4 regions of the Psychrobacillus sp. 05T411 genome follow, and region 2 is predicted to be linked to each of the others. Evidence: riboswitches for the same ligand, from Rfam matches in the RefSeq annotation. Region 2 holds a riboswitch; each other region holds the start of a gene.

Region 1 (5,661 bases), on a different contig from region 2:
TCTGTCACTAGTACACCAGGCGTTTCTATTCTTTCTTTTGATAGGTTATTGACAAGAATAGCGCTAATTTCAATGTCCAACCCTAACGACTTCTTCAAGTCTTCTCTTTTTTCGTTGACAATATGATAAATCCCTTGGCCGACTGTTCCGAAACCTAAGATTGCTGCTTTTATTTTCGCCATACTTTCTCCTCCAACTAAATCTGCACAATTGAGCGTTTTTATATTTAAGATTGACTATTTTATATATTGTAGACTATTTGCGCCCAATTAACAACAAAATTCTATCTAGAGAGGACATTTGTTTTTTCCACAAGTACTTTATCAAGAGCATTTTGTAAATCTTCTACTGCTTCTAGCCCAACAGACAAGCGGATTAAGTCCTCTGTAACACCAGTTTTCACTAGATCTTCTGGTGTTAACTGTTGATGAGTTGTAGACGCTGGGTGAATGATTAGTGACTTAGCATCCCCTACGTTTGCTACATGTGACCAAATTTCAATATTATCAATAATGTGGCTACCAGCTTCTTTTCCACCTTTTACGCCAAAGTTTAAGATGGAACCAAATCCATTTTGCAAATACTTTTTCGCCAGTTCATGAGACGGATGGTCTTCCAATCCTAAGTAGTTCACCCATTCAACGCCTTCGTGGTTTACTAAGAATTCTGCAATTTTTTGTGCGTTTTCATTGTGCTTTGGAACCCGAAGATGTAGTGTTTCTAATCCTTGTAAAAACGAAAATGCGGCTTCTGGACTTAAGGAAGGTCCAAAATCACGTAAAAGTTGTACCCGTAATTTAATGGCAAATGCGACACTTGGTACATCAATTCCATATCGTAAACCATGGTAAGTTACATCTGGCTCTGTAAAACCTGGGAATTTATCCGAGTTCCAGTCGAAGTTTCCTCCATCTACCACGATTCCTCCGATCGTTGTTCCATGTCCGCCAATCCATTTGGTTGCGGAATGGATAACAATATGAGCTCCGTGCTTAATCGGGTTGGTTCCATACGGAGTAGCGAATGTGTTATCTATTAATAGCGGTACACCTACGTCATTTGCGATGGCTGCCACTTTTTCTATATCTAATATATTTAAACTTGGGTTACCGATCGTTTCTGCGAAAAATCCTTTTGTTTTGTCTGTCACTGCAGCACGGAAGTTTTCCGGATTAGTAGCGTCAACGAATTTTACCGTAATGCCGTAACGAGGTAGCGTATGTGCGAATAAATTAAATGTACCGCCGTATAAATTTTCTGCTGCAATTATTTCGTCTCCCGCTCCCGCAATATTCAAAATCGAGAAGGCAATTGCCGCCATACCAGAAGATAATGCTACCGCTGCCGTTCCACCTTCAAGAAGCGCCACTCGTTGCTCGAAAACATCAACCGTCGGATTCATAATACGAGAATAAATATTACCTGTTTCTTTCAATGCAAAAAGATTTTGCGCATGCTCTGTATCGCGAAATACGTAAGAAGTCGTTTTGTGAATAGGCACTGCTCGTGAACCTGTTACTGGATCTGGTTGTTGACCACCGTGCAAAAGAATTGTTTCTTTTTGAAGATTTGTCATTTTGAATTCCTCCTAGAAAATAGTTTAGATGGGCACATCGGGAGACAGGAGAGGATCTTTAGGACAAACAAAAACCCCTCTTCGATTAAGAAGAGGGGTGCAGTTTCGCATGTTCCTCCTCTTATCTTCCAAATTCGGGTAAACGAATTTGTAGGAATTAGCACCTTTCCGAGTTTAGAACTCGGTGGTTGCCGGGCATCGCAGGGCCTAGTCCCTCCGCCACTCTTGATAAGAGTATTAGATTTAGTTTTCCATCTTGATACAAAGTATAAGATTCTATCAATCTATTCGTCAAGTGTTTTTATGAAAAATTCTGAAACTTCTTTGTTATTGGAACGTTTAATGTATAGTAGTTATTAGATAGAGAGGTGATATGATGGCAGTTTGGATTTCGACTATATTAGTAATTAGCTACCTCGTCGGTGCAATCCACGGCTCGAAAGTTGCGCAGGCCTTAAGTGGCGTCAATATTAAAAAAGAAGGGCTTAAAAATTCCGGAGCTTCGAATGCAGCAATCGTTCTTGGAATGAAGTATGGAATTTTGGTAGCTGTAATTGATATTTTAAAAGGTGTATTTGTTATTATAGCTGTTCGCTTCTTTGTGCAACAATATAGCTCTTGGACTTCCGTGGAACAAGATTTATTGCTCTATTTAGCTGGGGCTGCTGTTATTTTAGGGCATAATTTCCCGATTTACACTGGATTTAAAGGCGGAAAAGGGACCGCTTCGATTATTGGTATTTTATTTGCTATTTATTGGCCAATTGGACTTATTGGATTTTTATTATTAATCGGTATGACTTTATTAACGGATTTTTTATTGATCGGTGTGTTTGTATTTTATGCAGTATTTATAGTGGCTTCCATTTGGTTTGCTGAAGGGGCCGCGCCTGTTGCTGTCGCGGGGTTTTTATTTGCCATGGCAGTTGTTTTACATATCGAAAATTTTCGTCGTCTAGCCCGTAAAGAAGAACCAAGAATATCCGCCTTCTTGAAGAAAAAGAAACCGTCCGTGTGAATGAAATGAAGAAAAAAATGAGGTGGATCGTGCTTATTCCTTTACTAGTAGTTGTTTCAGGCGGATTTGGTATGTGGATGGTCACAAGTAAATGGCTAGATGACGGGCTGGAGCCGAAAGCAGATGGTTCCAATGAATACGCAATCGTGCTCGGCGCAAAAGTGAAAAAAGGGAATGTCCCTTCACTAGCTCTACGCTATCGTTTGGAGGCGGCAGCAGCGTATGCTGTAGAGAATCCCCATGTGAAGTTAGTTGTATCTGGTGGACAAGGACCCGATGAAGATATCGAGGAAGCTGTAGTCATGAAAAATTTTCTTTTAGAAAATGGAGTAGCAGAAAATAGAATCATTGTGGAAAACCAGTCAACCTCTACTTATGAAAACTTATTGTTTTCACAAGAGCTGCTGCCAGACGATTTGGATTCTGTGACGATTATTACGAGTGATTACCATTTGCATCGTGCGAAAATGCTTGCTAGTAAGCTCGGTTGGGATACGGATGTTGTGGCTGCGGAAACACCGAAAGTGGTAGAAGCAAAAGTGCGATTGCGTGAACGGGCTGCTCTTTTGAAAACTTATATTGTTGGGAAATGACTCCGGGCTTATGTTCGGAGTTTTTTGTCGCGTTCGAATCTATTAATCTAATTTCGGGTAAATGCTGAAAATGTGCCTACTATTAATTTTATACTATATAAAGTATCATTGATTCTGTAAAAAGAAGACTAAAGGTTTTTTCTTTTCCGACTCTTCGGAATCAAGCGTTGACCTTCCCCATTATCAGGTAAAACAAATAACAAGGAGTGACTAGCATGAAATCGCAAATTATTGAATCTTTTGGTGATCCATCTGTATTTCAGTTTAAAGAGATTTCAAAACCTCAAGTAAAAACTGGACATGTACTTATTCAAGTAAAGGCTACAAGTGTAAATCCTATTGATACGAAAGTCCGAGCTGGTGCAGTTCCAGCCGTTGCGCCGGAGTTTCCAGCAGTATTACACGGAGACGTGGCAGGTTTGGTATGTGCAGTCGGTGAAGGAGTCACCGACTTTAAAATTGGGGATGAAGTGTTTGGATGTGCCGGTGGATTTAAAGGGACATCTGGCGGTGCTCTTGCAGAGTTTATGCTGGCAGATGTTGACTTACTTGCCCATAAGCCGAAAAATTTGACGATGGAAGAAGCTGCCGCTTTGCCTTTGGTTTCCATTACCGCTTGGGAAGCATTATTTAATCGAGCAAAGCTTATACCGGGACAAGATATCTTAATTCACGGAGCTACCGGTGGGGTCGGACATATCGCCATTCAGCTAGCCAAATGGGCAGGAGCTACTGTCTATACAACTGCCTCATCGAAAGAGAAGTTGGAGATTGGCACTCAACTTGGCGCTGATGTAACGATAAATTATCGAGAAGAAAGCGTTAAAGACTATGTACAAAAATATACAAATGGGAAAGGATTTGACCTCATCTTTGACACTGTAGGGGGTGAAAACCTTGATCGCTCTTTTGAGGCGGCAGCACCACATGGAACGGTAACAGCCATTGCCGCTCGTTCAACTCATGACCTCTCTCCCATGCATTCGAAGGGACTTTCTTTGCATGTTACTTTTATGTTATTGAAAATATTAAACAAAGATATGCATAAACATAATGGTGAAGTTTTGAAAAAGGTTGCAAAGGTTGTGGAGGAAGGGAAGCTGCGTCCACTTTTAGATTCCAAAATTTTCACGTTTGATGAAGTCTCCAAAGCTCATGAATATATGGAATCAGGTAAAGCAATAGGAAAAATTGTTTTGAAAAATGATTGGTAATATTATTTTGAAATGCTATTGATAAATCTAGTAAGTTCTAGAATTATTCAAAGAGACGCTCTCATTCAAAAAGCTTCCGTTATTCGGAAGCTTTCTTCGTATGGTACCCCTTCTCTCCATACGGCTGGAATTTTCAATACTTCTACTTGCTCAATTGCAAATGCGTCTTTTCCATATTCGTTCCACTCTTCTTGTCATTCTTTGTTTGTTTACATACCATTTTGAAAATAACTCTGATTATTTCAGTGTTACTTTCGTTTAAGAATATAGTCTGAATGTAGCTGTACTATATGCTATTAAATTGCCTTGTTCGTCGATTACTTTGCCATTTAAAATTGCTGTATGGTCCGAGCGATGTATAAGCTCACCAATTATTTCAGTTGTTCCTTCGAAGACACTATTTACAAACTTTACTTCCATTTGAATGGTTGATGCCGCCTTAACTCCTAATGTTCTAGATGTTATGCCCATTACTATATCAAGACCAGACATTATCACTCCCCCGTGCAACATGTCCTTCAAATTAGAAATATCGGGTCTTTTTTGAATTTGAATGATTACTTTCCCATATTCCACGCTTACACATTCAAATCCTATATACTTAAAAAAGTTAGATTGTTCAAACTCATATTTCAAAGAAGAAAAGTCCATCGTACAAACCTCCTAAGTGCTAATACTGCCATTTTATCATTGTTTGGTCGATTTTATTGCCATATTCGCTATAAAAGCACAAAAGCGCGCCTATGCGTCTCTTGTGCTTTCTACCATGCTATTAACTATTTTGATATTGTACTTTTTCTAAATGACGTTCCATTTGACCTAGGTGACTCTCTATATGTTTTATTATTAAATGATCGATTAAGAAAGACAGCGGTTTACCATCAAAATTTGGGTTATAGCTTGGTGCAGTGTTACTTAAATCTTCCGCTCGAACTTTACCTAAAGCTTGCTCTGTAAGAGAAATTAGCGATTCAAGGCGTGTAATTGCTTGTTCTTTCGAAACAGAAGTAACATAATTTTCTTCCACAGCAGCCAAGCGTCGGACATGCTCGTGGTTCCGCCCCCATTTTGCTCCTGGAACGATTAATAATGCTTCTAAATCGGCTACCCAGAATTCTACTGCTTCGTTGACATGACAAGCAATTTGCATAAGAGACCATTTTTCAGCTGATGGCTTTTTATATAATAGAGGTGCGTCTGTTGTTTCTATTAGACGAACCATTTGTTCAATAATTGATTGGATAATTGTTGAACTTTCTT
Region 2 (5,661 bases):
GTACTTGTGCATATAAATGAATCGTTTATTCTTGTAAAGAATCAATACTAGCTCCACCAAACTTTGTTCCGTCCAGTGATTCGGTAGTTGCGAGGAAATCGAATTCATGTTTGTTATCATAAATCGCTTTAAACTTCACCGGTGCAAGTTGGTGCCCATAGTTGAATGATTCCAATGTGTGATTACTAATTTTCCCTGTTAAATGAAGATAGATTTCACTCTCTTTATTATAGTCAGCTATTTTTGGAGCTTTCAAGTACATGTGGGGATAGTTGGTAAAAATGGTACTTTAGAAATCTTCATTAAAAATGGTGCTAAATACCGTAATTTTACATAAATGAAGAGTGAAACGGGAAGTAGGAACTGGTTTGGTTATGTATAACCAGTTATTGGATATGATGAAAAAGCAGATTAGTATACATTTCAGATAAGTGACGGTAATCTGTATAGAGAATGTACATAATTTTTATTACAAAAAGGAGAGAAATCAATGCAAACAATTACTGGAAAAACTGCCCTTATTACAGGAGCAGGTCGTGGTATAGGAAAAGCTACAGCGATCGCATTTGCAAAAGAAGGTATTCATGTTGGACTATTAGCACGTACAATTGAAAATTTGGAGCAAGTTGCAGCCGAGTTAAAAGAATATGGAGTGAAAGTTTCTATAGCAACTGCGGACGTTGCAAATATGGAATCTGTAGATCAAGCGGTAGCTAAAATTAGAGAAGAACTCGGTTCTATTGATATTTTAGTAAATAATGCGGGTATAGGTAAATTCGGCAATTTCCTTGAACTAGATCCAGAAGAATGGGCAAAAATTATTCAAGTAAATGTCATGGGGACTTATTACGTAACTCGAGCAGTATTACCTGAAATGATTGAGAGAAAAACAGGGGATATCATTAATATTTCTTCTACTGCCGGACAAAAAGGAGCACCTGTAACAAGTGCTTATAGTGCATCAAAAGCTGCGGTTATCGCCTTAAGCGAATCGTTAATGCTAGAAGTAAGAAAGCATAATATTCGTGTCGTTACGTTAACGCCAAGCACGGTAGCTACTGATATGGCAATTGAACTAAATTTAACAGATGGCAATCCGGAAACAGTAATGCAACCGGAAGACATCGCAGACTTCATGGTTGCTCAGCTTAAAATGCATCCAAGAATCTTGCTTAAATCGGCTGGATTGTGGTCGACAAATCCATAAATGTAAAAAAGGAAAAATTCTTTTTTGAAAAATAGTATTGTAAATTTTTAGATAATGAAGTAGAGTTGTAAGCAACAATAAAATTCAATAGTTTTTCTTATCTAGAGAGGTTTAGGGACTGGCCCGATGACACCTCAGCAACCGCCTGTTATGGCATGGTGCTAATTCCAGCAAGTCGATTAAATGACTTGGTAGATGAGGAAAAGACTTATTCATACGAAGAGTCTGCTCCTTTAATAATTATTAGGAGCAGACTCTTTTTTGTATTTAAAATCAGAATAGATAGCATGTTAACGATACATTGGTACCATTATGGTTTAAAAGGGAATTCGGTGAAATACCGAAGCTGTCCCCGCAACTGTAAGTGTGGACGACTGTTGAAACAGCCACTGCGAGCAATCGTGGGAAGGCCAGCAGAAGGGTGAAGCACGAGCCAGTATACCTGCCTTTATATCGTATGAAGCAACACTTTCTTCGGGGGTTGAGAGGTGGGGGCGAAGGACTCTTTTCATCGTATCGGTGGATTAGTCCTATTGTTTCCTACTTTTAACTTTGAGCGATAGCTCAGCCGAAGATGGCTGGGACATCGCTTTTTTTTATTGAAATATGTAGAGAAAACGGAAAGGGGGTGGTTTGGAAAGAGACAATCACAGATTTATATATTCAAAAAAATATAAACTTAAAAGGGGATAATATGCATGGTAAACGTACAAAGTTCGAATATTGGATACCCAAGAATTGGTGAAAAACGTGAATGGAAAAGAGCATTAGAAGGCTTTTGGAATGGTAATATTTCAGAAGAAAAGCTGTTAGCAACAACGGGCGCAATACGCCTAGAGAGTTTGCGTAAACAGAAGGAATTGGGAGTAGATCTTATTCCGGTAGGAGACTTTTCACTATATGATCATGTGCTAGATACGTCTGTTATGTTTGGTGTTGTTCCAAAGCGTTTTGAATACAAGGGTGGAAAAGTGTCTTTGGAAACTTATTTTGCAATTGCCCGTGGAAATAAAGATGCAGTAGCATCGGAAATGACGAAATGGTTCAATACAAATTATCATTATATCGTACCGGAACTCGAAGGTGTAACACCGGAATTAGTAGAAAATCGTCCACTTACTTTTTATAAAGAAGCAAAAGAGAAGCTGGGTATCAACGGTAAACCTGTTATTTTAGGACCAGTTACATATATTAAACTGGCGAGGACTGAGAATTTCATTTCTTTATTACAACAGTTCACACCACTGTATATTCAAGTGTTGAAGGGACTTGAGGAGGCGGGAGCACAGTGGGTTCAAGTGGACGAGCCTATTTTGACTAGTAAACTGTCTAGCGAAGAGTTTGAGCAAGTGAAACAAGTTTATGCTGCAATTCAGGAGGCAGTTCCAAAACTCAACATCATCCTGCAAACGTATTTTGAAAAAGTTGCTAATTATGAAGCGGTTGCCGCATTGCCAGTGAAAGGATTAGGGCTCGACTTTGTTCATGGTGATTCACTTGAACTACTACAGAAATATGGATTTCCTAAAGACAAAGTTCTCTTTGCAGGTGTCATTGACGGACGAAATGTATGGCGTGCAGATTTAGATAAAAAAGTGGCACTTCTAAACGAAATTCAAACATCTGTTGAAAAAGATCGACTTATTGTTCAACCTTCCGCATCTCTTTTACACGTACCGGTTAGTACGAAACTGGAAGAACGATTGGAACAGGTTATAAAAGGAGGGCTGGCATTCGCTGATGAAAAGCTTACGGAAATTGTTCTGCTGAGTAAAGGAGTACATGAAGGAGCAGTGGCAATTGAGGCGGGACTTGAAGACAGTAGAAATGCCCTGTCCGTCTTAAATAACTCCAAGTATAGACAAAATGCAAAAGTGAAGGGAAATATCGAAAAGCTAACAGAAAAAGATGTGAATCGTACATTGCCATTTGCAGAACGTATTAAAAAGCAGCAACAACGATTCAATTTACCACTTCTCCCTACAACGACAATTGGGAGTCTGCCACAAACACCGGAAGTAAGACAAACTAGATCGAAATGGCGTAAAAGGGAAATAACGGATCAAGCATATGAACAATTTATTCAGGAACAGATTGAAAAATGGATCAAAATTCAAGAAGACATTGGCATTGATGTTTTAGTTCACGGTGAATTTGAAAGAACAGATATGGTGGAATACTTCGGTGAAAAATTCGATGGTTTTGCGGTATCACAGTTTGGCTGGGTTCAGTCATACGGTTCGCGTTGTGTTAAACCTCCACTTATTTTGGGGGATGTTGCGTTTAGTGCGCCGATTACAGTGAAAGAAAGTGTTTATGCACAATCTTTAACGACGAAGCCAGTAAAAGGCATGTTGACAGGACCTGTAACGATTTTGAACTGGTCATTTGTACGTGACGATATCCCTCGTTTTGAAGTGTTGAACCAAATTGCATACGCACTTCGTCAGGAAATCGAGGAGCTTGAAAAGAATGGCATCGGAATGATTCAAGTAGATGAACCTGCGATACGAGAAGGATTGCCGCTAGATCCTGAGAAAAGCGACGAGTACTTAAATGCAGCTGTTTATGCATTTAAACTGGCAACTTCATCAGTTAAAAATGATACGCAAATTCATACGCATATGTGTTATTCGGAATTCAGCGGTATCATCGGTTCTATTAGTGCCCTAGATGCAGATGTAATATCGATTGAAACATCAAGAAGTCACGGGGAAATCATTTCGGCATTTGAAAAAAACACCTATGATAAAGAAATTGGTTTAGGCGTCTACGACATTCATAGCCCACGTGTTCCGAGTAAAGAGGAGATGAAACAAAATATTAATCGAGCACTTCAAACAATCAAGCCAACACAATTTTGGATTAACCCAGACTGTGGTTTGAAAACAAGAAAAGAAAAAGAAACAATCGAAGGTTTGAAAGTGATGGTGGAGGCTGCGAAAGAAGTAAGAGAAAGCCAGTTGGCTGCTATTCAAAAGTAATAGTGAATAGTTGACTAAAAGATATTTCAAAATAAGCGCAATCTCATTCGAATGGTGAATGGCATTGCGCTTATTTTTTATTCCATTACAAAACTAGTGATAAGAATACTAATTGTATTAATTTCAGAAACAATTGAAATTTTGTTCATTGTATGAGCAAACGCTTACATATTAGAATCTTTCGATTATAATACATTTAGAACAAAATTTTATGTAGTGAACAAAGTTTCGTGGAGGGGGAAACATGTACTCAAAAGTAGAAATGATTAAAGTTGCAAAGCTCTATTACGAAATGAAATTAACTCAAAAAGAGATAGCTGAAAAGCTCAATTACTCAAGGGCGACCATTAGTAGAATAATAGATGCAGCATTTAAGGCCGGTATTATAAAGGTGGAAATAAATTATACACTTAGTTCTGTTCAAAAATTAGAAAGTAAGATTAAAGAAAAATATAACTTGAAAAAGGTATTTGTATTGCCTGTGTATTTACATGAAAGAGAACTTGTTTTGAATGATGTCGGAAAAGCTGTTGCAGCTTATCTATATGAAATTTGCGAAGACGATTCCATCTTGGGATTATCTTGGGGAACTAGTTTAAGTCATGTTGTTCCTTATTTAAAGAAAAAAGTATTACCTAATATGAAAATTGTCCAATTAAATGGCGGGGTTGCAAAAAGTTCATATTCTACTGGATCAGGAGCACTGCTTGAAAAACTATCGCAAGCTTTTTGTGCGGAGCATTATCACTTACCTGTCCCATCTATTGTAGATTCTTCCATAATTGCTGAAGCCATCATGACAGATTCTAATATAGAACAGGCACTGACACTCGGGAAGAAAAGTAATATTGCCTTATTTGGAATAGGAAATGTTTCATACGATTCGGTTCTCTATAAAGGTGGATATTTTAAAGGAGATACATACGAAGAGTTGATTGAAAAAAATGCAGTTGGGGATATTTGTTCTAGGTATTTTTCTATTACTGGTGAGCTCGTTGATCGAAGCTTAAACGAGCGAACGATAGGGCTTGAGTTAGAAGAATTACGAAGTAAAGAGTATTCAATTGCGCTTGCAGCTGGGAAAGAGAAGGCAACTAGTGTGATAGGTGCCTTAAATGGAGGATATGTTAATACCCTTTTCATAGATGAAGAATTAGCTAAAGAGATATGTATAAAGGAGATGTATTTAGATGATGAAAGCAGTCAAATTATATGAACCTGGAAATTTACAAGTAGAGGAAATAGAAATACCAACGATTTCAGCAACTGAAGTATTGATCAAAGTGAAAGCAGTGGGTATTTGTGGTTCTGATATTCCTAGGGCATTAGTTAAAGGTGCTTATTACAAAGGCTTAACGCTTGGTCATGAATTTGCGGGAGAAATTATTGAATGTGGTTCAGAAGCGACAGAATGGAAAGTAGGAGATCGCGTAACAATTGCACCATTAGTACCTTGTGGTGAATGTGTAT
Region 3 (5,661 bases), on a different contig from region 2:
GTTAAATGCAGAAGGGACGCACTATATTTTAAACGGTGAAAAGCAATGGATTACAAATGCAGGTTTTGCAGATGTATTTGTTGTTTACGCAAAAGTGGATGGGGATAAATTCACTGCATTCATCGTAGAAAGAACATTCCCAGGCGTATCCGTTGGAGCGGAAGAAAAGAAAATGGGCATTAAATCATCTTCGACTCGTACGCTTATTTTACAAGATGCGCAAGTGCCGGTAGAAAACTTACTTGGTGAAATTGGTCGAGGTCATGTCATTGCGTTCAATATTTTAAATATTGGCCGTTACAAATTGGGAGTTGGAACTGTTGGAGGTTCAAAACGTGCATTGGAATTAGCGATTTCTTATGCGAATCAGCGTCAACAATTCAAAACACCTATCTCTTCTTTTAATTTGACGAAACAAAAATTAGCGACAATGGCATCGAAATTATATGCAACAGAAAGCTTAATCTACCGTACTGTTGGCTATTTTGAGGACCGTATGAGTCAGTTGAGTGCTGAAGAACAAAAGGACGGAAAAGCAATTGCAGCATCTATCGCAGAATATGCAATTGAATGTTCGATTAATAAAGTCGTAGGCTCAGAAGTATTGGATTATATCGCAGATGAAGCTGTTCAGTTACATGGCGGATATGGCTTCATGCAAGAATACGAAGTGGAACGCATTTATCGTGACTCTCGTATTAACCGCATTTTCGAAGGAACAAATGAAATTAATCGATTGATCGTTCCAGGGACTTTCTTGAAAAAAGCAATGAAAGGCGAATTGCCACTACTTCAAAAAGCACAAAGCCTGCAAGAAGAGTTACTGATGATGATGCCGGAAGAAGTAAGTGATGCGCCACTAGAACAAGAAAAAGTTTTAGTAGCAAATGCAAAGAAAATTGGTTTACTAGCTGCAGGTCTTGCCGCACAACGTTTCGGTACAAAGTTAGAGGCAGAACAAGAAGTTTTAGTAAACATTGCAAATATCGCTAATAACTTATTCGCAATGGAATCTGCTGTTCTACGTACAGAAAAAGCAATTGGCCGTGACGGAGCAGAAAAAGCAAACCAAAAATTGCTTTATACACAAATTTTCTGCCAAGAAGCATTCGATGAGGTTGAAAAAGCTGCGAAAGAAACGTTAATCGCTTCTGTAGAAGGCGATACATTACGCATGATGCTTTCTGCGCTTCGTAAACTAACACGTTATACTCCATATAATGTTATTACAAAAAAACGCGAAGCTTCTGTTAAATTAATAGACGCGGAGAAATATGTTGTCTAATTAGCTCACTATAAAAATACAGGGAACCGTAGTGCGGTTCCCTGTATTTTTTGATATGATAAATAGAAAAAGGTGAGAAGTAATGACAATTCAATTTTTTGGATATCCTAAATGTAGTACATGTAATAAAGCAAGTAAATGGTTAAAAAACCATGATGTAGAGTTTGTTCAACATCATATTGTGGAAACACCTCCTTCTAAGGAACTTATAAAAGAGATGCTTTCTGCGAGTGGCTTGGAATTAAAAAAACTTTTTAATACAAGTGGCACGAAATATAGAGAGTTGCAATTAAAGGATAAACTACCAAATATGACGGAAGAAGAACAAATTGAAACGCTAGTATCGGATGGAATGCTTGTAAAAAGACCACTTGTCTTTGATGGTAAGCATTTGACTCTTGGTTTCAAAGAAGAAGAGTTTGAACATATTTGGACAAACAACTAAAGTAGCTTGTTTTTACAATAAAAATATGTGAATATTATAAGTGAATATATAACTTATTTGAGAGGGGTATAATTATGAGCACACCAAAAGAATTGAAATATTCAGAAGAACATGAATGGGTAAAAACAGAAGGTGGAAATGCGCGTATTGGTATTACGCATTTTGCACAATCTGAGCTAGGAGATATCGTGTTTGTTGAGCTTCCACAAGTGGGAGACGATATTAAAGCGGGAGATCCATTCGGTAGTGTAGAATCAGTAAAAACTGTTTCAGAACTTTATGCTCCAATAAGTGGAAAAGTTGTAGAAGTAAATAGTGAACTAGAAGATAGCCCTGAATTTGTAAACGAATCTCCGTATGAAAATGCATGGATGATCGTTGTAGAACCATCAGATGCTTCAGAAATTGATGGTTTATTGTCTGCGGAAAAATACGAAGAATTAATTTCAGAATAATAATCAAAACGCCGGTTAATTGTCGGCGTTTTTTTCATATACTATGTTAACGATATAATTAGGGAGAGAAGCTAATTGGCTAATGTTTTTAGTGAAAAAGTAATTCTCGTTGAAGGAAGGTCGGATAAGCTCCAACTTTTACGACTTCTTGATGAATCCCCAGAAATTATTTGTACGAATGGTACGATCTCGAACGTAAAACTAGAAGAAATTTTAAGCCCATATGATGATTTTCCCATCTATGCATTTTTGGATGCGGATAAATCTGGCGAACAAATTCGATCCATCGTCCGAAAAGAATATCCAGAAGCAATACATCTATACACAAATCCAATGTACTGTGAAGTGGCCAACACCCCTTTCAAAGTTTTGGCTTCTATATTGAAACGTGTTAATATTAAGGTGAAAAAAGAATTTTTACTTTAGGATGATGTGTTGTGAATGAATGGACGCGAGAACAGTGGGAGCACCATAAAAAGGACGGACAGCTTTCGCTATTTTATCTTTATACACCGATGTGCGGTACTTGCATGGTAGCAAATAAGATGATGCAAGTGATCAATGAATTAGTACCAAATCCAATAGGTCAAGCAAATATAAATTATTTAGAAAGCCTAGCAATGGATTATGAAATTGAAAGTGTTCCTTGCCTGTTGATTGCTAAAAAAGGACACGTATACAAAAAAATATACGCTTTTCAATCCGTTCCTTTTCTAGTTGAAACAATAAAAAGTATTGACGATGAATTGGTTATATGATAATATACGTTTTACTGAGCAATAAAATCAAATAGTGTTACTCTTATTAAGAGTGGTGGAGGGAAGTGCCCTACGAAGCCCGGCAACCGTCATGTAAATGAAATGGTGCCAAATCACACAAAGCTAATGCTTTGGGAAATGAGAGAATGGATAAGTTCTATTTAGATAGAAAACTTACTTCCCTTCTGCTCTTTTGCAGAAGGGATTTTTTACTGTTAAAGGAAAGGTGAGATTTACATGATTAGTTTAAAAGAAGTTTCGAAGAAGTTCCAAACGAAACAAGGTACGATAATTGCTGTGGATGATGTAAATCTTGACATAAAGCAAGGCGAAATTTTCGGCATTATTGGATATAGTGGTGCCGGAAAAAGTACATTAATCCGGTTACTCAATGGATTAGAGAAACCAACTGCTGGACAAATAATAGTAAATGAAAAAGAAATCACTTCAATAAATGAGGATAAGCTTCGTCAAGTTCGACATAAAGTAAGTATGATTTTCCAACATTTTAACTTGTTATGGTCCAGAACAATTGCAGAAAATATTGCTTTCCCACTTGAAATTGCTGGAGTACCAAAGGATCAGCGAACGGCCCGTGTGAATGAATTGATAGAACTTGTTGGGCTTGAAGGAAGAGGGAATTATTATCCTTCTCAGCTATCAGGGGGGCAGAAACAGCGTGTAGGCATTGCACGTGCCTTAGCAAATCGTCCAGAAGTGTTACTCTGTGATGAAGCAACATCTGCACTCGATCCAGAAACAACGGATGCTATTTTAGATTTATTAGTTAGCATTAATGAAAAACTAGGTTTAACGATTGTGTTAATCACACACGAAATGCAAGTCATTCAAAAGATCTGCAATCGAGTGGCAGTAATGGAAGGCGGGCGTGTTGTTGAAGAAGGCGACGTGTTAGAAGTTTTCCAAAACCCAGAACAACCAATTACAAAACGATTCTTATCACAAGTATCAGAAGTAGGACAAGCGCAGCAGACGATACAAAATTTAGTAGATCTATATCCCAATGGCAAGTTAATCAAACTCGTTTTCGTCGGAGAACAGACCGAGCAACCAATTCTTTCAAGACTCATCAAACAATTTGAGCTAGAAGTAAATATCGTTCAAGGAAATATTTCACATACAAAAAGTGGTGCATTTGGTACGCTAATTCTCCAAATAGATGGAGATGCAAAAGCGGTCGATGAAGCGATTCGATTTATACATGAACAGAAAGTAAGTACAGAGGTGATCAACAATGATTAATACGCTTTTTCCGAATGTTGATTGGCCTAAAATGTGGGAAGCAGCACTAGAAACATTATATATGACAGCAGTCTCCACTATATTAACTGCCATTTTTGGTTTAGCACTTGGGCTCTTATTATTTTTAACAAGTCCACATCAAGCATGGGCAAATAAGCTAGCCAACTGGTTGACAGGTGCTTTTGTTAATATTTTCAGGTCTATTCCGTTTATTATTTTAATCATATTATTAATTCCTATAACGATATTTTTAGTTGGTACAATGCGTGGTCCAAATGCTGCTTTTCCAGCTCTTGTCATTGGAGCTGCTCCATTCTATGCACGTATGGTGTTAATCGGTCTACGAGAAATCGATAAAGGAGTTTTAGAAGCGGCAAAATCAATGGGTGCCAAAACCTCTACTATTATATGGAAGGTTTTACTTCCTGAATCGATGCCAGCTTTAGTTTCTGGGATTACAGTCACTTGTATTTCACTCGTCGGATATACGGCAATGGCGGGAATAATTGGTGCTGGCGGTCTAGGAACACTCGCTTTTCTAGATGGTTTCCAACGCAGTAGAACGGATGTTACATTAATGTCCACGATTTTAATACTGATCCTTGTATTTATTATTCAATGGATTGGCGATATGATTACTACGAAAATAGACAAACGATAAAGGTGTTTCCGGGTTTACCCGATCACATATAAAAATGGGGAAAATAGAAGGAGAGAATACAGATGAAGAAATTTTTAGCTGGAGCATTATTATCGGTAAGTGCATTAACACTTGCGGCTTGTGGGGATGACGATAGCAGCAAATTAGTAGTAGGTGCTTCTAACACACCACATGCTGAGATTTTAGAAGAAGTAAAACCAATCTTGGAAGAACAGGGAATTGAATTAGTTATAGAATCTTATCAAGACTACGTATTACCAAATAAAGATTTAGAATCTGATGAGCTAGATGCAAACTATTTTCAACATGTTCCGTACCTAGAGGATCAAATTGCTACATTTGGTTATGATTTTGTAAACGCTGGCGGAATTCATATCGAACCTATCGGATTATATTCTAAAAAATATGGTTCTATTGAAGAACTTCCAGAAGGCGCTACAATTTTAATGAGTAACTCAGTTCCAGACCATGGTCGTGTTTTAGCGATGCTTGAAAATGCAGGATTAATCACATTAGCAGAAGGAGTAAATAAAACAACTGCTGAAATATCTGATATTGTAGACAATCCAAAAAATCTTCAATTTGATCCTAACTACGAATCTGCTTTAATGGTTCAATTGTACGAAAATAACGAAGGTGATGCATTACTTATTAACTCAAACTATGCAATTGATGCAGGGTTAAATCCAATCGAAGACTCTATCGCAATTGAAAACTCCGATTCACCATACGTAAATATTATTGCAACAAAAGCTGGTAACGAAAATAATGAAAACATCAAAGCATTAGTAGAC
Region 4 (5,661 bases), on a different contig from region 2:
TCCTTAATGCGTGCCTGACGACAATTCGAACTGGTGAAAGGCCTTTTGCACGAGCCATTTTTATATAATCCTGGGTTAGTACTTCTAGCATGCTAGATCTCGTTAAACGAGCAATAATTGCAGTTGGCCCTGTTGCTAGAGCAAGAATCGGTAAAATCATATGCAAAGGGCTACTCCATGTCGCAGCTGGGAGTAACTCCCAAGTTACGGCAACTTGTTGTATAAGCAATGTCGCTAAAACAAAGTTTGGTACGGAAATGCCAACTACCGCAAAGGTCATTGCTAAATAATCTATAATGCCATTATGCCGGAGGGCCGCAAGCGTTCCTAAAATAGTTCCGGACAATAATGCGACTAGTATGGTGAGCATACCGAGCTCAAACGAGATTGGAAATCCTCTTGCAAGCAACTCATTCACGGACTCGTTTGGTTTTTTAATGGAAGGTCCAAAATCAAAAGTCACAATCGACTTTAAATAATATAAATACTGAACATGCATTGGTTCATCTAGTTTATAAAATTTCTCTAAATTGGCTTGAATAGTTGGATTAGAAGTACGCTCCTCGTCGAATGGAGAACCCGGGATGGAGTGCATTAATACGAATGTTAAGGTAGAAATGATAAGAATTGTTGCAATCATCATGAGAAAACGTTTAATAATATACTTCGTCATAGGCAAACTCCCCCTTAACAAAATTTCGTTTGCATTGCTAGCTCTACCATTACAAGCATCGCACGATATGCTTCTAATATATCTTTCGCCTCGAACTCGACGATTGTTGTTTCTTCTATGATTTCACAACCTGGCATAAGTGCTGCCCATTCCGCTTGACCATAATTAGCAAATTCAATCCGTAACGTTGGAGCCTTTGGTGGTACGAGAGGTTTTATTTGTTCGTGATTACTTATCGCTTCAGCAACCTTTGCTTTTAATAATGCATGTGCTTTTTGTGGATGCAATGTTTTAACAGCAGATCTAGAAATAGATTCTTTCACTACAGCAGTGATAACTCCGGGAATCAGTGCCTCTGCCTCTCTACACGCTCCATCATCCCCAGCAACCATAATAACTGGTACACCGAAGTGACCTGCTACATATGCATTCAATCCCAATTCACCAATTTCCACATCGTTTATATACATATTTCTTACGCCAAATATCATCGAATGGCTCATTACTCCTGGTTGTCCAGCTCTTGAATGATAACCAGCAAATACTGCTCCTATGTATGATTCATCTAAGGCTTGCACCATTGAAAACGGTTTCACATCGCCTGTTATTAAAGACGCTTCTGGATGTAGCTCTTCTATCAAAATATTATTCATCTTCGAATGACTATCGTTTACTAGAACTTCTTTTATGCCGCTTGATAAAGCTCCTTCCACAATCGCATTTGCTTCCTGCGTCATTATACGTCGTGCACGTTCATAATTATGCTTACTAGAATCGACGAATGTATAGTCCGGTAAGCCTGTAATCCCTTCCATATCTATTGAAACAAAAAGTTTCATCACGCATCATCCCCATATCCTTTTTCTTTTTGGATAAACATTTCCAAAAGCTGAATAATTACTACTCTATCAAAATAGATTGAAAATTACAACATGTCAAACTATTATAAAAGGTAAAATAAGCAAAAAAAGCAAATGCACTTAAAATGCATTTGCTAATCGCAAATAGGTACGTTTAGGCATTAATTATCTAGGTTGCCCTGGAAAGAATTGCTGTTGTCCATAAGGTTGTTGAAACCCACCTTGTTGCATTGGGAATTGCTGTGGGAATCCCCCTTGTTGCATCGGGAACTGTTGTGGGAATCCTCCTTGTTGCATCGGGAAAGCTTGCTGAGGTGGATTCACAACTACATTTCGGTTTGTTTCAGTCCAGAAATGTTGAGGCACGTTAACAATATGTTCTCTGTTTACATTCACAATTGGATGAATCACAGGCTGCATTCTTGGTAAAAATGAATCCCGCATCCGATATTGTGGAGGACATACTATTGGTTGAGCTGGTGGTTGTTGCCATGGTGATACTTGCCCACAACCACATGGTTGGTGTCCCCATTGTTGTTTTTGCCCGCATGAACTACATGAATGACGATTTTGGTTCATGATTAAATCACCTCCTTCTTGCACTTATACTAGTAGATGCAAAAGACCGGCTAACAAACTAGACAAACATCTCAGTTCACTGCAAATAAAAAAATTCCTTTATTAAGGATAGTTTGCACAATTAAGGGAAAATGCGTCGGTGCCATAGTCATCTCAATAACAAGTAAACCCGTTATTTTGAGAAATGATTGCTTTCATTGGCAATTTGGTTGCTCTCGTACGAATCTGGTTGCTCTCGCGTTGATTTAGTTGCTTTCCGAATAGAACTGGTTGCTTTCAATACCCGATTAGTTGCCCTTAGGCATTTATTGGATTTATTACGTTTGCTTGCGACGCACTATCTCAAGATTGCGCTTAATATAAAAAAGAACGCCTCATAAGATTGCGCTCTTTTCATACTTCCTATGTTCATGTGTGTGGTGTTGTCTTGCAATTTTCAACTTTCTTTCCTACTCGATCAAATGAGACCTTTAGGAAAGAAAGTATTTTATATTTACTCGTTCTAGCCTTACAAATGGGTAATTGGCTAATAACGAGGTGTTGCCCTTCATTAACCCCAAATTTCTTTTGAAATGTCTACGATGTATTTTAGTTTTTCCCACTGTTGCTCTTCTGTTAACTTATTACCATGATGTGTAGAAGCAAAGCCACATTGTGGGCTAATACTTAATTGATCCAGTGGCACATACTCAGATGCTTCTTTGACACGTGCGATAATATTTTCTTTATTTTCTAGTTCTCCATTTTTCGATGTGAAAACACCTAGAACCACTTTTGCTCCGCCGTTTGKAATATGTTCAAGTGGCTTGAAGTCGCCTGATCGATCGTCATCATACTCTAAGAAGAATCCATCTACTTTTTCTTTTGCGAAAAACGTTGGAGCGATTAGTGCGTAACTTCCCCCGAATGCCCAAGTCGATTGGTAATTTCCCCGGCATAGATGAGTCGTCACTACTAAATCAGCTGGTTTGTTTTCCAATGCTCCGTTCATTACACGAAGTGCAAGGTCGATTAAAAACTCTCTTTCTCCTTCTTTATAAGGAAGATCTGGTGAGGATAGACCCGCAATATATACATCATCTATTTGTAAATATCTTACCCCTGCATCGTAAAATGCTTGAATAGCGTCTTGGTAAGCTTTAATAATATCTTTTGCGAACTCTTCTACGTCCGGGTAAATACTTTCATCACGTATACCCGGGTGGAATAACTGGTTTGGACTTGGAATCGTTTGTTTTGCAACTGCGCGACCATCTACGATTTTGTTAAACTCGATAAAGTCTTGGATAAATGGATGGTCTGGGTTGAACGAGATTTTGCCGATATTGCGCACTTCGTACTTGTCTGTTTCTACCCCTTCGAATTGATATCCTTTTTCCGGTACATACCCTTCAAATCCATTTAGATGCTCTAAAAAGTCTAGATGCCACCAGCCACGTCTGAATTCACCGTCTGTTACAAGTTCCAATCCAACTTCAATTTGTTTGTCGACAATGCGTTTAATTTCTATTGTTTCTATTTCTTTTAATTGTTCTTTCGTAATAGCCCCTGCTTTAAAGTCTTTTCTTGCATGAAGTAAACTTTCAGGTCTTAATAAACTCCCTACGTGATCCGCTCTGAATGGTGCTGCAATTGCTGTTTTAGTTGTCATAATGATTTCTTCCTCCCTAAATTTGAATTGGAAATCAAATAAAACCCCTTCTTAGAAACAAGAAGAGGTTTACACGTCACCAGTGATTTTTCTCTTCTTATCTTCAAGCATAAAACGCTTCTGGAATTAGCACAGTACAAAAAGCCTGTTGCTGAGGTATCGTAGGGCCAGTCCCTCCTCCTCTCTTGATAAGAAAGTTGTTTTATTTGATTGACTATTACCTTACATTATTTAGTTTATTCTGTCAATACTAATTTTCGAATAATCTTTTTATTTAGTTGCCTTTAATTGTTTCAAATCCTCTTATTTCGGGTATGATTTTGAAGAAACGGAACCCTTGATATCATTTGATTTCACAGTGTTTTATTAGTATAGTAAACCATTTAAATTATTCATTCTACGAGGGGGAAGTATGAAAAAACTATCTATTACATTTTATATCACTATGAGCTTAATCATTTTAGCTGCTGGATATGGAGCAATTTGGCCCGAAAACTTTGAGGAAATCACCACAGCCATCAAAAGCTTTGTTGCATCTTCCTTTGGTTGGTACTACATGCTACTAATGACATTCATGTTAGCACTTAGTATATTTTTTATCTTCAGTCCATACGGAAAGATCCGGTTAGGAAAAGACACAGATCGTCCACAGTTTTCAACAGTCACATGGATTTCTATGCTGTTTTCTGCTGGAATGGGTATTGGACTCGTTTTTTATGGTGCTGCCGAGCCTTTATCGCATTATGCAATCGATCCAGCAACAGCGGAACCAAACACAGCTGCAGCTTTTAAAGAGGCTCTACGCTATACTTTCTTCCATTGGGGATTTCACGTGTGGGCTATGTATGGAGTTGTAGGTTTATCCCTTGCCTTCTTTCAGTTCCGTAAAGATGAACCTGGGTTAATATCAGCAACATTAAAACCAATTTTCGGTAAGAAGATGGAAGGACCATTGGGCATACTGGTCGACGTCCTTGCTATTTTTGCTACTGCTTTTGGTGTGGCTACTTCACTCGGCTTCGGTGCCGTTCAAATTAATGCAGGTTTAAACTATCTTTTCGGGTGGACGATTGGTATCTTTACTCAAGTAATTATTATCGCTATCGTAACGGTCCTATTCCTTGCTTCTGCATGGTCCGGTTTAAGTAAAGGAATTAAATATTTATCGAATACAAATTTAGTATTAGCACTAGCAATACTTGGTTTTGTTATTATCCTAGGTCCTACATTACTCATTTTTGATATGTTCACGGACTCTTTTGGAGGATATTTATCCAATATTGTTCAAATGAGTTTCCGTACAGCACCACTCAGCGCGACTAATCGCGAATGGCTCGAAGCTTGGACCATCTTTTATTGGGCTTGGTGGATTTCATGGGCACCATTTGTCAGTATGTTTATAGCTCGTGTCTCAAAAGGAAGAACGATTAAAGAGTTCGTTACTGCCGTATTGGTTGCACCTACGTTACTTGGAGCAATTTGGTTTTCTGCATTCGGTTCCACTGCTATCAATATGCAAAAAGAAGGTATTGCCGATTTAGCGAAAGCATCTACTGAGTTGACTATATTTGAAATGTTTCATGCAATGCCAATGGCGACCATTATATCGGTTTTTGCCGTGATACTTATTGCATGCTTTTTCATCACATCGGCCGATTCCGCAACTTTTGTTCTCGGTATGCTATCAACTAATGGTTCATTAACCCCACCAAATAAAGTGAAACTTGTTTGGGGAATCACCTTGTCAGTCATTGCTATCGTTTTGCTGTCTGTTAATGGTCTCACAGCTTTACAAAATACAATCATTATTGCTGCTTTACCATTTTCTTTCGTCATGCTTCTCATGATTGCCTCTTTAATGATGGGGTTAAAAAAAGAAGCAAAACTGATGAAAATTA

What was found. Region 2 has a riboswitch for S-adenosylmethionine ahead of metE (5-methyltetrahydropteroyltriglutamate--homocysteine S-methyltransferase). Riboswitches for the same ligand answer to the same signal wherever they lie in the genome.
Region 1: another riboswitch for S-adenosylmethionine. It lies ahead of AC1DFT_RS09485 (O-acetylhomoserine aminocarboxypropyltransferase/cysteine synthase family protein); the one in region 2 lies ahead of metE (5-methyltetrahydropteroyltriglutamate--homocysteine S-methyltransferase).
Region 3: another riboswitch for S-adenosylmethionine. It lies ahead of AC1DFT_RS01660 (methionine ABC transporter ATP-binding protein); the one in region 2 lies ahead of metE (5-methyltetrahydropteroyltriglutamate--homocysteine S-methyltransferase).
Region 4: another riboswitch for S-adenosylmethionine. It lies ahead of AC1DFT_RS15740 (5-methyltetrahydropteroyltriglutamate--homocysteine S-methyltransferase); the one in region 2 lies ahead of metE (5-methyltetrahydropteroyltriglutamate--homocysteine S-methyltransferase).

The regions. Positions count from the first base shown of each region.
Region 1 is NZ_JBFTLO010000009.1:43,222-48,882, forward strand. It holds gene AC1DFT_RS09480 (homoserine dehydrogenase) at 1-182, opposite strand, end outside; gene AC1DFT_RS09485 (O-acetylhomoserine aminocarboxypropyltransferase/cysteine synthase family protein) at 284-1,576, opposite strand; SAM riboswitch class I at 1,695-1,811, opposite strand; gene AC1DFT_RS09490 (glycerol-3-phosphate acyltransferase) at 1,953-2,594, shown strand; gene AC1DFT_RS09495 (YdcF family protein) at 2,624-3,187, shown strand; gene AC1DFT_RS09500 (zinc-dependent alcohol dehydrogenase family protein) at 3,403-4,401, shown strand; gene AC1DFT_RS09505 (PaaI family thioesterase) at 4,660-5,052, opposite strand; gene AC1DFT_RS09510 (DinB family protein) at 5,174-5,661, opposite strand, start outside.
Region 2 is NZ_JBFTLO010000004.1:50,815-56,475, reverse strand. It holds gene AC1DFT_RS04460 (hypothetical protein) at 26-262, opposite strand; gene AC1DFT_RS04455 (3-ketoacyl-ACP reductase) at 491-1,207, shown strand; SAM riboswitch class I at 1,302-1,409, shown strand; cobalamin riboswitch at 1,493-1,671, shown strand; gene metE (5-methyltetrahydropteroyltriglutamate--homocysteine S-methyltransferase) at 1,906-4,191, shown strand; gene AC1DFT_RS04445 (sugar-binding transcriptional regulator) at 4,436-5,407, shown strand; gene AC1DFT_RS04440 (galactitol-1-phosphate 5-dehydrogenase) at 5,382-5,661, shown strand, end outside.
Region 3 is NZ_JBFTLO010000002.1:22,831-28,491, reverse strand. It holds gene AC1DFT_RS01685 (acyl-CoA dehydrogenase family protein) at 1-1,285, shown strand, start outside; gene AC1DFT_RS01680 (arsenate reductase family protein) at 1,368-1,730, shown strand; gene gcvH (glycine cleavage system protein GcvH) at 1,805-2,185, shown strand; gene AC1DFT_RS01670 (toprim domain-containing protein) at 2,261-2,611, shown strand; gene AC1DFT_RS01665 (thioredoxin family protein) at 2,623-2,943, shown strand; SAM riboswitch class I at 2,984-3,088, shown strand; gene AC1DFT_RS01660 (methionine ABC transporter ATP-binding protein) at 3,181-4,206, shown strand; gene AC1DFT_RS01655 (methionine ABC transporter permease) at 4,199-4,867, shown strand; gene AC1DFT_RS01650 (MetQ/NlpA family ABC transporter substrate-binding protein) at 4,930-5,661, shown strand, end outside.
Region 4 is NZ_JBFTLO010000023.1:31,100-36,760, reverse strand. It holds gene AC1DFT_RS15755 (ABC transporter permease) at 1-673, opposite strand, end outside; gene AC1DFT_RS15750 (M55 family metallopeptidase) at 688-1,512, opposite strand; gene AC1DFT_RS15745 (hypothetical protein) at 1,699-2,112, opposite strand; gene AC1DFT_RS15740 (5-methyltetrahydropteroyltriglutamate--homocysteine S-methyltransferase) at 2,663-3,763, opposite strand; SAM riboswitch class I at 3,858-3,958, opposite strand; gene AC1DFT_RS15735 (BCCT family transporter) at 4,176-5,661, shown strand, end outside.